4 regions of the Pectobacterium parmentieri genome follow, and region 3 is predicted to be linked to each of the others. Evidence: predicted binding sites of a transcription regulator. Region 3 holds the regulator's gene; each other region holds the start of a gene.
The links. Region 3 encodes CRP, which controls carbon source genes, mostly activating them, when cyclic AMP is high. Its sites were predicted from a motif close to ATGTGANNNNNNTCACAT; they were not measured.
Positions count from the first base shown of each region.

Region 1: the regulator CRP is predicted to act here: its motif matches at 1,797-1,814, upstream of A8F97_RS08750 (2-hydroxycarboxylate transporter family protein).
Region 2: the regulator CRP is predicted to act here: its motif matches at 1,533-1,550, upstream of glpT (glycerol-3-phosphate transporter).
Region 4: the regulator CRP is predicted to act here: its motif matches at 1,773-1,790, upstream of A8F97_RS14315 (glycine dehydrogenase).

Region 1 is NZ_CP015749.1:1,954,394-1,957,590, reverse strand. It holds gene A8F97_RS08755 (ATP-binding protein) at 1-1,453, opposite strand, end outside; gene A8F97_RS08750 (2-hydroxycarboxylate transporter family protein) at 1,871-3,197, shown strand, end outside.
Region 2 is NZ_CP015749.1:4,567,070-4,570,266, reverse strand. It holds gene glpA (anaerobic glycerol-3-phosphate dehydrogenase subunit A) at 1-1,403, opposite strand, end outside; gene glpT (glycerol-3-phosphate transporter) at 1,724-3,073, shown strand; gene yigL (sugar/pyridoxal phosphate phosphatase YigL) at 3,172-3,197, opposite strand, start outside.
Region 3 is NZ_CP015749.1:4,705,322-4,708,518, forward strand. It holds gene argD (bifunctional acetylornithine/succinyldiaminopimelate transaminase) at 1-759, shown strand, start outside; gene crp (cAMP-activated global transcriptional regulator CRP) at 990-1,622, opposite strand; gene A8F97_RS21350 (OsmC family protein) at 1,997-2,404, shown strand; gene A8F97_RS21355 (phosphoribulokinase) at 2,571-3,197, opposite strand, start outside.
Region 4 is NZ_CP015749.1:3,152,136-3,155,332, reverse strand. It holds gene A8F97_RS14330 (DUF4311 domain-containing protein) at 1-595, opposite strand, end outside; gene A8F97_RS14325 (DUF4312 family protein) at 662-958, opposite strand; gene A8F97_RS14320 (SFCGS family glycine-rich protein) at 961-1,323, opposite strand; gene A8F97_RS14315 (glycine dehydrogenase) at 1,334-1,672, opposite strand; gene A8F97_RS14310 (AI-2E family transporter) at 2,302-3,197, shown strand, end outside.

The DNA.
Region 1 (3,197 bases), 2.3 Mb from region 3:
TTTCAAATAGGTTATTGGCAAGCGCCGGAGCGATCCCTATTCCCTGATCGGCGACCTCAATGACTAGCTCTTTTTCACTGTCATAGATGTACACTTCGACAGGATAATGCGGCATCGCCATAGCCAATGTGGCTTCCATCGCGTTATCCAGCAAATTACCAATAATGGACATCAGCTCCGTTTCACTCAGTGCGGCAGGAATATGAGTGAGCTGGCAGCGTGGGTCGAAAACAATTTCAATGCCTTTTTCTCGCGCTGTCGCGTACTTGCCCAGCAGCAGCCCGCACAACGCAGGCGAACAGAAACGGTGGGAAACAAAATCCAGCACCACCTGTGCACTTTCTGACTGTGCTTCGATATATTTGATGGCTTCGTCATAGCGTTTTAAGTGCAACAACCCGGCCAGCGTCGCGGTCCAGTTCAACTGCTCATGCCGCAGAATGCGTAGGCTGTTAGCGTAGCGTTTCACCTGGCTGAGTTGTGTGCTGAGCGTATGAATATCGTTTTTACTGCGGAAACTGATTACCCAGCCTTGAAGCTCATCTTCCAGCATAATCCGCACCCGGCTGGCAATCACGGTGGCGTGGTTAAAACGACAGACCTCATCGTGTGTATCGCTGCTCCACATCGTTTCGCTGGAGAAGAAGGGCACGGGTTTAATGACGGTATCAATCGGTTTCCCACATAATAGGTGGGAAGGGGCGTTCAGCCCGAGGATCTCTTTGGCGGCATGGTTAATGGCAGCAATACGGTGCTGTTTATCGATAGCGATGACCCCCTCGTAGATCGATTCGAGTAACGCTTTCTGCTGCCGGACCAGCATGCGGATTTCAAGGGGTTCGAGGCCAAACATCTGTTTCTTCAGATTACGTGAGAACCACCAGGAAAAGATGAATAGCGCGACAAACATCGCCAGAATAGCCAGCAGAATGCGGGCTAACTTACTGAACGTCAGGCTATCGATGTGAGTTTTCAGATAGCCCACGGAGACAATACCGATCACCTGACCATCAGCAATAATGGGGGCTTTACTGCGTAATGAGATGCCGATGCTGCCGTGGCGCACCGTGATAGCGCTTTTTCCCGCTAATACGTCGAAATTGTCTCCGCCGACCATCTGCGTACCGACGAGTTGGTCATTTTCCGCATACTCAGAATGAAACAGGTGGCGCGCTTGATTGTCGCCGATCACGATATAGCTTGCATCGCTGCGCTGTTTTAATTGTTGGACAAGGGTGTAGATCTGTTTGATATCTCTATTTTTCACCGCCTCAATCAGAGTCGGAATAATAGCAATCTCTCTGGCTTGCACCTGTGCGCGTATACCCAACTCAGAATACAGTTGCTTATCGATATCATGATAATAATAGATACCCGTCATTAGCAGTAGCGAAGAGAAGAAGACGATCAAATAGATAAATAATTTGATATGAAAGGAAAGTCTCAATCTCATGATACATGTGAGCCTGTGGGTTAACTAAAAAGTGACTGAATTTATCATGAATACTATTAAGAATGGGCTGAGAGAAAAAAACTTGTGAGCAACAACACGTTTAAATATTTTATTACTGGTTCGACGAGAAAGGCAAATAGATAAAATTAAACGACTCTGCTTTGTTTGATAAACAACTTAATTACTTTTTATCAACATAATCATGAGTGGAAAATAAAAACCATAAACGCCATAAAAACCGTAAAGTTTATTTTGCATGTAAAATAATCTAACTGCTTGCCTAGCAAACAATTTATTAATAAAAACCATTAAATCCATAAACGCCTTTAAAACTCGATTTTTAATTTGAAGGGAATCACATAATAATATTAATTCTCCCCTTATGATGCGCTGACAAAATAAAACGGGGACTAGATTATGAGTGCGAATGATATTGTAAATAATGAGGCGATTGGGAAGGTTTCATTAAAGGAAAAATGGTGGCACATTCTGGATACCTATAAAATAGGTATTATTCCTGTGCCGCTTTTTGTACTGGCGGGGGTGTTAATCGGTATAGAGTGCATGAGTGGAAAGCTGCCAAGCGACATCGTCGTTATGGTGGCAACACTGGCATTCTTCGGCTTTGCCTGTGGTGAATTTGGCAAGCGTCTACCGATTATCGGCAAGATGGGGGCGGCGGCAATCTGTGCGACCTTTATCCCTTCTGCGATGGTGTATTATGGCCTGCTGCCGGATGTCGTTGTTGAATCCACGACCAAATTCTACAAAAGTACCAACATCCTGTATCTCTACATCTGCTGCATTATTGTTGGCAGTATTATGAGTATGAATCGGCAAACGCTGATTCAGGGTTTCTTGCGTATTTTCTTCCCCATGCTGTGTGGTGAAGTGGTCGGAATGCTGGTGGGTATGGGCGTAGGTATTGCGCTAGGTCTGGACCCGTTCCAAATCTTCTTCTTCCTGATCCTGCCGATTATGGCTGGTGGGGTGGGTGAAGGGGCAATCCCACTGTCTATCGGTTATGCCGCGATCCTGCATATGGATCAGGGCGTTGCTCTGGGACGCGTATTACCTATCGTGATGTTGGGTAGTCTCACGGCGATCATCATTGCCGGTATTCTGAATCAGTTGGGTAAACGCTATCCGCACCTGACTGGTGAAGGTGAGTTGATGCCGAATAAAGATAATAGTTTGGGTAACGGCGAGAGCAGCGCACCCGCTTCTGTCTTTAGCGGTAAAGCCGATGTGACGACCATTGCTTCTGGCGCGCTGCTGGCCATCCTGCTGTATATGATCGGTATGCTCGGCCACAAAGTGATTGGCCTGCCTGCACCGGTCGGCATGTTGTTTGCTGCGGTGTTGGTGAAGTTGGCTCACGGTGTTTCACCGAAAATGCTGGAAGGTTCCCAGGTCGTTTATAAGTTCTTCCAGACATCGGTGACGTACCCGATTCTGTTTGCTGTTGGCGTGGCGATTACGCCGTGGCAGGAATTGGTGAATGCGTTTACGATTCAAAACCTGCTGGTGATTATTTCTACCGTGGTGGCGCTGGTCACGACTGGCTTCTTTGTCGGTAAAAAGATCGGTATGCATCCGATTGATGTTGCCATTATCTCCTGCTGCCAGAGTGGGCAGGGTGGTACTGGTGATGTTGCAATTCTGACAGCAGGTAACCGTATGGTACTGATGCCTTTCGCGCAAATTGCCACACGTATCGGCGGTGCCATTAATGTTTCAATTT
Region 2 (3,197 bases), 140 kb from region 3:
TCAATCAGGTTATTCACCTGCAACGACTCCACGGCGTAGCGCACTTCACCCGCCGTCACCGCTTCACATTCGCACACCAGACTACGGTCCAGACGTTCACCGGACAGCATTCTTCCAGCGCGTTCGCCGTGGCGATAAATCGCCGAACCGCGCAGTGGCGCAGAGAGCGGTTTTGCCGCAGGGTACGCTGATAAAGCATGAGGAGCGGTTTTCACCTCCTCCAGTGACTCAGAACCGGGCAGCGGCGTCTGTGCCGTCGAACAGGCAACGTTATGACCCAATTTTGTGCAGATAGCGTCCGTCACCCATTCCGCCATCAGGCGGTAGGTCATCAGCTTGCCACCGGTGATGGTGATAAATCCTTCCAGTCCGTCGCGGCTGGCATGGTCGAGCAGCACAATGCCGCGGCTCACGCTACGCCCGCTAGGATCGCTATCGTTGGCAACCAGCGGACGGACGCCCGCATAGGCACGTAGAATTCGCGTGCTTGCCAGCGACGGTGCCAACATTGAGCCTTCCCGCATCAGCGTTTCTACCTCGGCAGGCGTCACCAGCATATTGTCGATCTGATCGTAGTCGATGTGAGTTGAAGTAGTGCCAATCAGCGAAATGGTATCGCCCGGCACCAGAATGTCGGCATCGGCCGGTTTACGGCAGCGGTTGATCACCATATTGTTGATACGGTGCCCAAGAATCAGCAGCGCACCTTTTGCCGGGAACATGCGCACGCGCAGATCGGCATATTCCGCAATGTGTTGCCCCCAGATACCGCCAGCATTGACCACCACCTGCGCATATATTTCTGTTTCTACACCTTTTTTATGGTCGAAAACGCGCACGCCGGTAATACGATCGCCCTGACGAATCAGCCCGATAACTTCATGATAGGTTAGGACTTCCGCGCCGTGTTCACAGGCATCAATCATATTGGCCGCCGTCAGGCGAAAAGGATCGACAGAGCCATCCGGCACGCGAACCGCACCAATCAATGTAGGGTTTGCCGCCGGCTCCAGCCGCAGCGCTTCCTGCGGGTCAAGCGCCTGCGCGCCAATCCCCGCCTGCTGGCAAGCGGTAATGAACTGCGTCTGCCAACCGAGATCGTCTTCCGGCAAGGTGATAAACAGACCGTCGGTTGGCTCAATGCAATGGCGGGCGATCCGCCGGAGGATCTGGTTCTCTTCAATACATTCACGGGCAGACTCGCCATCGGTTACCGCATAGCGGGCACCGCTGTGTAATAAGCCGTGATTACGCCCGGTCGCTCCGGTCGCAATATCATAGCGTTCAAGCAACAGGCAGCGCAGCCCACGCAGGGCACAGTCCCGTGCCGTACCCGCCCCCGTCGCCCCACCGCCGATGACAACCACGTCAGTTTCACGCCAGTTCCCAGTATTTTGCTTCATGTTCTCGCTCCAGGCGGAGGATATAGAGGGTATATATGTTGCTATTGGGACACAAAAAGGAGGGTTAATGTTTGATAAAGAGCAAAAACGAGCACTAAACGAAAATAAATGCGAGTTTAAAAACAATAAGTGTGATTTACATCACTAAAACCGCACTGTGGAATTTTCCTATTCTGTTAACATGAGCGCAAAAATCGTCACAGTTTCATAAAAGTGTAACATTAGCGTCATGAATCACACTCATTTGCACGCTATCCCCTTACAATAACGTTCGTAATAGAACAAAAAAGCTATCGTTTTTTTTCGCATTGGAGATATCTATGCTGAGTATTTTTAGGCCCGCCGCCCACCAGCCACGCGTGTCGCAGGATCGTGTCGATCCCCTCTATCGCCGCCTACGCTGGCAGATTTTCATGGGGATCTTTTTTGGCTACGCCGCCTACTATCTGGTACGTAAAAACTTCACACTGGCTATGCCTTACCTGATTGAGCAGGGCTTCTCGCGTGGTGACCTTGGCTTTGCGCTGTCCGGTATCTCTATCGCCTACGGCTTTTCCAAATTCATCATGGGTTCGGTATCTGACCGTTCCAACCCACGGGTTTTCCTGCCTGCTGGTCTGATTCTGGCGGCTGCTGTCATGCTATTCATGGGCTTTGTACCGTGGGCAACCTCCAGCATTGCAGTCATGTTTGTCTTACTGTTCCTGTGCGGTTGGTTCCAGGGAATGGGCTGGCCACCGTGCGGGCGCACCATGGTTCACTGGTGGTCACAAAAAGAACGTGGCGGTATTGTCTCCGTATGGAACTGTGCCCATAACGTCGGTGGAGGGCTTCCGCCTCTGCTGTTCCTGCTGGGTATGGCCTGGTTTAACGACTGGAAAGCCGCACTCTACATGCCGGCCTTCGCCGCGATCCTGGTTGCGCTAATCGCATTTGCCCTAATGCGTGATACCCCGCAATCCTGTGGTCTACCGTCAGTCGAAGAATACAAAAACGACTATCCGGTTGATTACAATGAAAAAGACGAAGAAGAACTGACGGCTAAGCAGATTTTCATGCAGTACGTTTTCCCGAACAAGCTGCTGTGGTACATCGCTATCGCCAACGTCTTCGTTTACCTGCTGCGTTACGGCATCCTCGACTGGTCACCGACTTACCTGAAAGAAGTTAAACACTTCGCACTGGATAAATCGTCCTGGGCTTACTTCCTGTACGAATATGCGGGTATTCCAGGTACGCTGCTGTGCGGCTGGATGTCAGATAAGGTCTTCAAAGGCAACCGTGGCGCAACAGGCGTGTTCTTCATGGTACTTGTCACCATCGCCACCGTCGTTTACTGGATGAACCCAGCCGGTAATCCGGGTGTGGATATGGCGTGTATGATCATCATCGGCTTCCTGATTTACGGCCCGGTTATGCTGATTGGTCTGCACGCGCTGGAACTGGCACCGAAGAAAGCGGCCGGTACCGCAGCGGGCTTCACTGGCCTGTTCGGCTACCTCGGCGGATCCGTTGCCGCCAGCGCCATCGTTGGCTATACCGTTGACTTCTTCGGTTGGGACGGCGGCTTCATGGTGATGATCGGCGGCAGCATTATGGCTGTACTTCTGCTGATTGTTGTTATGCTGAATGAGAAAAAGCATAAAGCTGAGTTAGCTAATCGCGCCTAACAGTTGACGTGTGTTTTCTGCGCGGCGTACCTGCTACGCCGCGCATCATCCAACCCCACCGCCTCACCCAGCACGTCGAGATCGTCCTTGGTGATAAGTTACTTCAGAAACAATTCCCGCAGGT
Region 3 (3,197 bases):
TATGCCGATGGTTTCGGGCCTAAGCCTGCCGATATTGTGCACGTACCATTCAACGATCTGGCTGCGGTTAAAGCAGTGATGGACGATCACACCTGCGCGGTTGTGCTGGAGCCGATTCAGGGAGAGGGCGGTATTACACCCGCTACGCCTGAGTTTTTGCAGGGCGTTCGTGAGTTGTGCGATCAACATAAAGCGCTGTTGGTGTTTGATGAAGTGCAGAGCGGGATGGGGCGTACCGGTAAATTATTCAGCTATATGCACTATGGGATTACGCCGGATATCCTGACAACCGCTAAAGCGTTGGGCGGTGGTTTCCCTATTAGCGCGATGCTGACGACGGAAGAGATCGCATCGGCCATGACGGTTGGGGTACACGGAACGACCTATGGCGGCAATCCGCTGGCCTGTGCGGTGGCAGAAGCCGCGCTGGATATCATCAATACGCCGGAAGTGCTGTCGGGCGTAGCAGATCGTCACGATCGCTTTGTTAGTGAACTTGAGAAAATCAACCAGCAGTACGGTGTGTTTGATCAGGTACGTGGTATGGGGCTGCTGTTGGGGGCCGAACTGAAACCGCAGTGGCATGGCCGTGCGGGCGAATTTCTGGCTGCCGCAACGGCACAGGGGCTGATGGTGTTGATGGCGGGTCCGAACGTCATCCGTTTTGTGCCGTCTTTGATCATTGATGAAGATGATATTGCACAGGGGATGGCGAAATTCGCCAACGCTGTTGCGCAGGTCGTTAACGCAGGAAACTGAGTTACGCTCTTAAAATAGCAGCGATAAAAAAACGTAGGGAACGTTTTTCAACGTCGCTTGCGACGGCCCGCAGGGGGGCGGCCAGGGATGGCACGCCATAAAAAACGTAGGGAACGTTTTTCAACGTCGCTTGCGACGGCGCGTGGGGTGACGAGCAGAAAACTCGCCATAAAAAAAGCGTGAGGCCGAGGCTTCACGCTTTTTTATTGGTAGGGTACCGCGACAGGGATTTAGCGAGTGCCGTAAACGACGATCGTTTTACCGTGTGCAGAGATCAGATTCTGGTCTTCTAACATTTTCAGAATGCGGCCCACGGTTTCACGCGAGCAGCCAACGATTTGCCCAATTTCCTGACGGGTAATTTTAATTTGCATGCCATCCGGATGTGTCATGGCATCAGGTTGTTTGGCCAGGTTGAGTAATGTTTGGGCGATACGGCCAGTCACATCAAGGAAGGCGAGGTTGCCGACTTTTTCTGAAGTCACCTGAAGTCTGTTTGCCATTTGCGCAGACAGGCGCATGAGGATGTCCGGGTTAACCTGGATGAGTTGACGGAATTTTTTGTATGAAATTTCAGCCACTTCACAGGCAGTTTTTGCCCGAACCCAGGCACTGCGCTCCTGACCTTCTTCAAACAGGCCTAGCTCACCAATAAAATCGCCCTGATTGAGGTAGGAAAGAATCATTTCCTTGCCTTCTTCATCTTTGATTAGCACTGCGACAGAGCCTTTCACGATGTAGTAAAGCGTTTCTGCTTTTTCACCTTGGTGAATCAGCGTGCTCTTCGATGGATACTTGTGGATATGACAATGGGAAAGGAACCATTCGAGAGTTGGGTCTGTCTGCGGTTTGCCGAGAACCATTCGCTATCATCCTCTGTTGTAATTCACTGCGCAAATTACAGGGGTCAGAGTTCCCTGTACGGCGTGTTTAACTGCTAAAAAAATAAAATTCAGTCTAGGCAGAATGACGTCAGGGAATATACTGGAACCACTGTACCCTTGATTTTCCGGTTGCTACCTTGCCGCACCGTAAACGTGGCTGGGTATGTCTGGCTACGTCATCATCTTCTTCGTTTCTGGGTTTGTCCAGAAAAGGTCTATTCTATTTTTGTTTTAACACAGCTTTAATGATGTGTCTTGTGTTGTCTCGCTTCAGCATGACAAAGCTCTGATTAACGCTGGTTTTTGTACAGTAACGATATAAATTTTCAAAAAAATTTTAGTGGAGAGGCATCATGCAGGCTCGGGTAAAATGGGTTGAAGGCTTAACGTTTTTGGGCGAATCGGCATCAGGGCACCAGATATTGATGGACGGTAATTCTGGCGATAAAGCGCCTAGTCCGATGGAAATGGTGTTGATGTCCGTAGGGGGATGCAGCGCGATTGATGTGGTTTCAATTCTGCAAAAAGGCCGCAACGATGTGGCAGATTGTGAGGTGAAATTAACCTCGGAACGCCGCTCTGAAGCGCCGCGTTTATTTACCCATATCAATCTGCATTTTATTGTGACGGGGAAAGGGTTGACCGATAACGTCGTTGAGCGGGCGGTTGCCCTATCAGCGGAAAAATACTGCTCCGTGGCATTGATGCTGGGCAAAGCCGTTGAAGTGACGCACAGTCACGAAATTAGAGCGCTGGCATAGTTCCTTCCTCTGGGCACTAATTCTGCTCACTTGAGCCCGTTATTAGGAGAAACACCGGGGGGGAGGTTCTCGTAGGGAGGCCTCACCCCGGTGGACGGCCCGAGTATCTCGATGCATAAACGATTGGTATTATCCTCGGGCACGTTCTCACCGTGCCCAGCTTTGCTTATTCGATGGCTTTCCCTTCTATCAGCCGCTGCACCAGCGGTGCCATGATTAGCTCCATCGCTAGCCCCATTTTTCCGCCGGGGACGACCAACGTGTTGATGTGGGAGATAAACGCCCCCTGCAACATGGCGAGCAGATAGGGATAATCAATATTATCCAATCCCTGAAAGTGGATGACGACGAAACTTTCATCCAGTGAGGGGATTGACTTGGCAGCAAACGGGTTGGAGGTGTCCACGGTGGGGACGCGCTGGAAGTTGATGTGTGTGCGAGAAAACTGTGGCGTGATGTAGGTGATGTAGTCTTCCATAGAGCGGACGACGGAATCCATCACCGCTTCACGCGAATGACCACGTTCATTGACGTCACGAATCAGCTTTTGGATCCACTCCAGGTTGACGATCGGTACCACGCCGACGAGCAAATCGACATGCTGTGCCACGTCGTTTTGATCGGTGACCACGCCACCATGCAGCCCTTCATAGAACAGGATATCGGTGGGCTCCGGCATCGGTTCCCACGGTGTGAATGTACCGGGAACCTGATTGTAGGGGATCGCTTCATCGTAGGTATGAAGGTATTTACGCGTCTGACCGTGACCATGTAGGCCATATTCGATAAACGA
Region 4 (3,197 bases), 1.6 Mb from region 3:
TCAAAATACCCAGAACCAATCCCGGTACGGCGTTACCCATAATCAGTTGTGCTGAGCCGCCGAAAACGGTGGCCCAGAAGCCGGACTTTTTGCCTGCGTCAATTGCAGCTAGCCAGAAGATCACCGGCATCACGATGTTCACTAGTAGATTGGCTGCGGGAACCAGCACTTTAACGGCGGTCACCTGTAGTGCTGCGGGTACGGAAGAGGCAGTCAAATTAAGGAAAGTCACCACGATCATGCCAATCAGACCGCAAGCAATGGCCATCTTTTTGGGATCGTGTAGGGTTTCGCCAACATTACGGTTTCTCACCATCAATGCCGCCGCGCCCCAGTTTGGGATAATGCGGTGGTCAACATCCTGAGTGAAAGACCCTGCCGCAACGGAGGATGCCCAGGCGTTAAAAAAGAAGCCCAGCCCAAAGGAGAAATGTGACGCCGGATCCCCTTCACAAGAGTTTAGTTCGCCCAGTGTACGAAATGCGCCCATCCCCTGAGTGGTAGGCGCATGAAACATGCGTGCAGCCCCTGCGCCAACGCCGACGCCAACTAGGCCGCCAATGATGAGCGATTTTATTAGTATGATTAAGAACATCAGTCAGCCCTCTTCTATCTTGCCAATCCGCCGCCCTGCGGGGCGAAAAACTGGATATGCGTTGAGTTATGCCGTGACAAAATCCACTTTATCGAGATTGATGGCGGTCACGTTGACGGTAACGTCCAGCTCCACGCTGTACGTGCGTCTTTCTCGACGCAGAAAGAGGAACAAAAACGCCTCTTTACGCGCCGTTTCGTGCGCATGAACAACCTGCACTTCCTGTGGTTCAATACGCAGTAAAATATGCGGTGATGCCTTCATCACCGCGGTTTGAACATGGTTCAGTGCATCGGCGAAGGCGCGTGCTTTCTCATCACCTTTTCCTTTAACCCTGACAGTGGTGGTGAATTGTTCTTTCATGGTTATACGCCGTACTTTTTTTGCCACGCCAGTACCAGACGTTCGCCTAATTCTTCTTTATCCATAAAACCGAATCCTAGTACGTTGCAGCCTTCGTTGATGGCGGTGACACCCTCCTCAACAGAGCGCATGCCGTATTTGGCTTTGTAGCCGTATTTATTCTGCGCAGTGATGGCACCTGCGCCGCCACTACCACAAAATGAAATACCGAAGGTTGCGTTTTCCGCTTTCATCACATCACCCAGCTTCATATCCGCTGCGACGCCGGGTACGACAACCGCGCGGCCTCCTGCTTTTTCAACACCTGCTGCCACTTTCTGGCCTTTACCTAAACGATCGCCAATGACGACAGTAATCTGTTCCATCTTCCGTTCCTTATAGGTTATTTTTTGCTACTTCAAAGTGGACTGACAGCAGCCAGGCCTCTTCCTCTGGGAGGTTGCCAAATTCCTCCACCACATCGTGGGCAAGACCCATCGACTCTGGCGAAATTTCGTCAAACAGGCTGGCGTCCACATCCGGCAGCGGTTCGCCGGTCACGGACCGGTGAGCCATCGCGCGGACGTGAGAAGTTAGCATCTGTTGCTGTACTGCGTTCGGTGTGATGTCGTGGTGGTTTAGCAACGTGTAAATTTGCGCCAGCATACGCTCGGCAAGGGTTGCTGTTTGCTCCGCCCGATCTCCAACGTCGTTCATTACCGCTCCGTTATTCACTCGTCTTACCCCATTAATGGCCTCGGTATAAAGCTAACGTTTGACGTTAAGAGTTTGTAGCGAGTAATTTTCCACTTCTAAGTGGAAAGGTGGGTGTCTTGAGTGATCTGCGCCACAAAAGTCGGCCTGGCAGGGATATACCACGACGAAATACGTATTTTATTGACTGATATTTCATGTAGATTCTGCTGTTGCGAATCTACGGATTTCGGGCGTTTTTCCGCGACAAGAGACCGATCGCTTACTTGATGCAGTGGCACAGACGCTACCCGTGAAGGTGACAACGTGTTTTTCCTGGTGGATTGATATCCGTCCGAGCTAAAACACTGCTGGTATTTCACCGATAAAACACCAAAAATACTCTTCGTTTGTTATGCCCTAAATAATTCGAGTTACAGGAAGGCGGCAAGGGAAGGAGTCCCGATGAGCTTACTCAAGTAAGTGATTTGGGTGACTGGACGAAGCCAACGCACATGCAGCTTGAAGTATGACGGGTATATCTGGTTGGTTATCACTCGCAGAATAGACATAAATCTAGCGCATATATATCAATCTGTTGATGCCGAAAAAGGCGTAGCATACTCCACAAAGGGTATTCTCGGCGTTGCCTCTTCATACGGGATGTCATCATGCAGTTACTGAACCTGAAACAAGCTCGCCTGCTGAGCTTTTTCTTTATTATGGGTGGCCTGTTTATATTGCTGCCTTTACGCTTGCTGGCCTGCTTTATTGCCGGCTTTTTGGTGTATGAAATAGTCAATTTGCTGACCCCCTATTTTCAGCGGGTCATCAGCGGTAAACGTGCCCGCTGGATTGTGGTTGCAGTAATCAGCACGCTGGTGGTCAGCCTGTTAAGCCTATTGTTCGGCAGCTTGGTCGGGTTGTTGATGCAGGAAATGAAGGATACCGCTGCGTTCAATGTGCGTATTGGCTATATCCTCAATGATATCCAGCAGCAGATTGTTCACTACTTACCGGGATATTTGCCTGTCAGTATCGAAGAGCTTCAGCATGAGTTGCTGCAATGGGTTCAGGCACACATTGTGATGTTGCAGAACATGGGGAAAAGCTTCCTGCATGGATTTGTGACAATGCTTATTGGTATGGTTCTTGGGGCGATTGTCTCACTTTATAACGTCGATCAGGACACGGAAAAACCGTTACTAAAAGCGGAATTGCTACGTCGGGTTTCTCTGCTGTCGGCATCGTTTCGCAATATTGTTTTTGCCCAGGTGAAAATTTCTGCGGTTAACACGGTGCTGTCTGCTATTTTTATTCTTGGTGCTCTGCCGCTGTTTGGTGTTCATCTACCGTTTGCCAAAACGCTGGTAGTGCTCACCTTTGTTTTTGGCTTGCTACCGGTTATCGGTAACCTGATTTCCAACTCGATCGTTTTTCTGTCTGGTTTATCCCTTTCGTTGCCGATCGCGTTGGTTGCACTGGTGTATTTGATGCTGATTCACAAGTTTGAGTATTTCCTGAATGCACAAATTGTCGGGACGAGGATCAAAGCACACGCGTGGGA